DNA from 2 places in the Acinetobacter sp. R933-2 genome. Region 1 is predicted to be linked to the other one. Evidence: predicted binding sites of a transcription regulator. Region 1 holds the regulator's gene; the other holds the start of a gene.
The links. Region 1 encodes PhoB, which activates phosphate uptake and scavenging genes when phosphate is short. Its sites were predicted from a motif close to TGTCATNAANCTGTCATAA; they were not measured.
Positions count from the first base shown of each region.

Region 2: the regulator PhoB is predicted to act here: its motif matches at 1,206-1,224, upstream of HX005_RS03190 (inorganic phosphate transporter).

Region 1 is NZ_JACAIJ010000016.1:46,916-49,126, forward strand. Features, by position in the region: gene HX005_RS16280 (TetR/AcrR family transcriptional regulator) at 1-353, shown strand, start outside; gene phoB (phosphate regulon transcriptional regulator PhoB) at 600-1,310, shown strand; gene phoR (phosphate regulon sensor histidine kinase PhoR) at 1,333-2,211, shown strand, end outside.
Region 2 is NZ_JACAIJ010000002.1:132,100-134,310, reverse strand. Features, by position in the region: gene metH (methionine synthase) at 1-828, opposite strand, end outside; gene HX005_RS03190 (inorganic phosphate transporter) at 1,286-2,211, shown strand, end outside.

The sequences.
Region 1 (2,211 bases):
ATTCGGGTTTAATGGCTTTATTTTCTATGCTCAAAGCAGACCCACGTGTTGCACGTATTATTTATGTTGATGCAATGTTGGTTCAAGAATTACATAATCACGCCACAATTCATGAAACTATGGGACGTTTTGACCGCATGATCCATGCCTTTGTTATGTTGATGATGCCGCGTATCGACTATAGTGAGCAGGAAATTTCCTTGGTTTCGACAGGATTAAATGGTTATGTAACCCAAGTTGCTGTGCGTTGGGTCATGGGTGGCTTTAAACTTTCTGTAGAACAAGTTGTATTTGCATGTGAAGCTGTTTTTTTCTCATTGCTCAACTCATTTTCAGAAAAACAAAGCGCCTAAATTGCCCAAAATACTTCTAAAATGCCTCTGAAAGAAAAAGACCTGATATTTTTAATTAAACTGTAAAAATAAAATGTCATCGTTCTTTTAAGTGAAATTTCACATCAATTCACAAGTTTTGTCACAAAAAATTGCAAATAATAGCCGATATCTATTTTTTGCAATGATATTGTCATAATTAATCTTTGTAATAAGCCTGTCATAAATAATAAAACGGTACACCGTTCATACATAGGATATTGCGTTGTGAAAGATGACTATATTTTAATCGTCGATGACGAACTTCCGATTCGAGAAATGATCCATACCTCATTAGATATGGCAGGCTTTCAATGCTTACAAGCAGAGGATGCCAAACAAGCACATCAAATGATTGTCGATCAAAGACCCGCTTTGATTTTATTAGATTGGATGATGCCGGGCGGCGTGAGTGGCGTAGATTTATGTCGTCGCTTGAAACGTGATGAAAGTCTGGCAGAAATCCCAGTCATTATGTTGACTGCACGAGGTGAAGAAGATCACAAAGTGCAAGGACTTGATGCTGGTGCAGATGATTATATGACGAAACCATTTTCAACACGTGAATTGGTCTCTCGTATTAAAGCTGTTTTACGTCGTGCAAATGCCTTAAGTGGTGAAAAATCAATTGATGCAAATGGTTTAATTTTAGATCCTGTAAGTCAACGTGTGAGTTTTGGCAACAGTATTTTAGAAATGGGACCCACTGAATATCGTTTATTAGCCTTCTTTATGACACATCCTGAACGTGCTTATACACGTGCCCAGTTACTTGACCAAGTTTGGGGTGGTAATGTCTATATCGAAGACCGTACAATTGATGTGCATATTCGTCGTTTACGTAAAGTATTAGAACCTTATGGCGCAGACCGTTATGTACAAACAGTACGTGGTACAGGTTACCGTTTCTCTACACGCGCTGATGTCGCTTTAGGTTAGCTTTTTAGGTCAATTTGTTTTTATGTATGAACCCTACCCCGTCCCAGATCTTGCACGTGAACATAAACAATTTCGTTACAGCAGTTTATGGACTTTTGCCAAACAAGATTTACGACTTTTAGCATTTTTATTAGTCATCGGATGTTTTATTGGTTTTGGGATCGGGTATTTTTGGGTCTGCATTTCTTTAGCTTTTGCGACTTTTTTTATTTTCCAACTTCGCTCTTTGTATTTGGTGAATGAGTGGATTTCTAACCGTCCCTATGATGTTCCTCCTAATTTAAGTGGTATATGGGGCGCATTATTATTTAATGTTTATCGTGCGCAGCGCCAAGAACGTGTTGTTCAAGCTGAAATGGTTGGATTGATTGACCGAGCACAATCTTCACTGATTGCGCTTGCTGAAGCGGTGGTTTTAACCGATGAACTGCATCAAATAGAATGGTGGAATCCTGCAGCAGAAAAACTGTTAGGCATCCAAATGCTCGATCGTGGACGTAATATTTTAACCATTATTCGTCAACCGAGCTTTATTGAATATTTTAATAATATTGACCAATCGCCTGATGGCATCAAAATCAAATCTTCAGTTTATGATGAACATTATGTACAAATTAAACTCACCCGTTTTGGTAGCGAAAGTCGTTTACTGGTTGCTTATGATGTCACGCGTGTCCACAACTTAGAACAAATGCGTAAAGATTTTGTCGATAATATTTCACATGAATTACGAACGCCGCTTACTGTTCTAAGTGGCTATATAGAAACATTTACTGATCAAGAAGATCTAAATCCACGTTGGAAACGTGCATTTGACCAGATGCAATCACAAACTCGCCGTATGAATGCTTTGGTGAATGATTTATTACTTTTATCTCGACTTGAAGGTAATAAGCAAATT
Region 2 (2,211 bases), on a different contig from region 1:
ATTTGGCAAGCCTGCGTTTGGATGTGCTGAAACAAAAGTATCGGCTACATCGGCAATGGTTTTGACGTGTGGACGCATGGCATCTGCACCGAGGGCACAGTTAAAACCAATGGAGAGTAAGTCACCATGACGCACAGAGTTCCAGAAGGCTTCGGCAGTTTGACCTGTCAGCGTACGACCTGAAGCATCGGTAATCGTCCCTGAAATCATCAACGGTAATTCACGACCAATCTGACGGAACACTTCTTTTACTGCAAAAATCGCAGCTTTACAGTTTAAAGTATCAAATACAGTTTCAATGAGCAGAATATCCGCACCGCCTTCAATCAGGGCATGCGCAGCTTCTATATAATTTTCTTTTAACTCATCAAAAGTAATATTACGAAATGCAGGGTCATTTACATTCGGTGAAATCGAACAGGTACGTGATGTTGGACCCAATACACCTGCCACAAAACGTGGTTTGTCAGGGGTTGAGTATTTTAAACAGGCTTCTTTCGCCAAACGTGCCGCTTCACGGTTGATCTCAGGAACCAAGTCTTCCATGTGATAATCCGACATGGAAACACGTGTGCCATTGAATGAGTTGGTTTCAATGATGTCCGCACCAGCATCCAAGTAGGCTTCATGAATGCCTTGAATAATTTGTGGCTGAGTCAGCACCAAAAGGTCATTGTTGCCTTTTAAGTCAGATGCCCAATCCGCAAAGCGCTCACCACGATAGTCGGCTTCTTCGAGTTTATGGCGTTGAATCATGGTTCCCATTGCACCATCAATAATCAGGATGCGTTGGGCGAGAAGCGCTTTTAAAGTGGCAAGTGTGGACATAAATAACCCAATCCGATGGAATATAAAATCTGCATATATGTTAGCAGAATTCAAATCAATTTTACTGTTATTCATGTGGTGAAGCGAAGGAAAAGCATTTTTGTTGCTATTTTGATCAGATAGTGCAGGGCATTAGAAAATAATTGTCTGAATTTTCATCGAAATGTCATCTCTTGAGCGTATTTTATTTGTCCCCAAAAAATAATATGCAATTTTTTATTGCAAATATTACAATTATTTTAATTGTTGGAAAATGACATTTTGGCGTAAATTGCCAATTATATTTTATTTAATATGTTGATTTATTAATATTTAATTTGTTTTTAGTGATCTTTGTTTGTGTTTTGGTCAATTCAAATAAGCAAAAATGTTGCTTTATATGACAGCTATTTGTCATATAATTGTCACAATTTAATTGAACAATAAGCGCATTCTATCATCCGCTTAAAACGTCTGCATGAATTCTAATCTACCTCCCGTTTCAGATTCATCACAGTCGTCGACTCAAAGTAAATCGACGAATGTTCATGTTCCGACACCTAAATTTTTTATGCCGGTGTTTTTAACGCTTATTATTTCAACACTTATTTATATCGGTGTTCAGCTTTCTGCTGATTTAGCTCATGTACCACCTTTGAGCTTATATTCTGTTGTATTACTTGCGACAGCTTTATTTATTGCTTTGGGTTTTGAGTTTGTAAATGGTTTCCATGATACAGCCAATGCTGTAGCAACGGTTATTTATACCAATGCTTTGCCTGCACCCGTTGCAGTGATGTGGGCAGGTTTTTGTAACTTTCTTGGGGTAATGGTTGCAAGTGGTGCTGTGGCTTACGGGATCATTGCTTTATTGCCTGTTGAATTGATCATGAATGTCGGATCAGGCGCTGGTTTTGCTATGGTTTTTGCCATGCTCATTGCTGCGATCATGTGGAACTTAGGTACTTGGTTCTTAGGGATTCCAGCATCTAGCTCACATACACTCATCGGTTCGATTCTTGGTGTAGGGATCATGAACTACATCTTGCATTCGGCAAGTGGTGCAAGTGGTGTAGACATGGATCAAGTGATCAAAGTCGGCAAAGCACTTTTATTCTCACCATTGATTGGTTTTGCCTTTGCAGCTGTTGTTTTCTTGCTTGTGAAAAAGATCTTCAAGAAACAACTTGAGTTGTTCCAACCACCTGAAGGCAATAAGCCACCACCGCCATTGATTCGTGCCATTTTGATTTTCACTTGTACAGGTGTAAGTTTTGCGCATGGTTCAAACGATGGGCAAAAAGGTATGGGCTTGATCATGTTGATTTTGATCGGTTTAGTGCCATTGGCTTATTCTCTCAACAAAAACTTAGATCAACAACATTTACAGTCTTTCTCTCAATT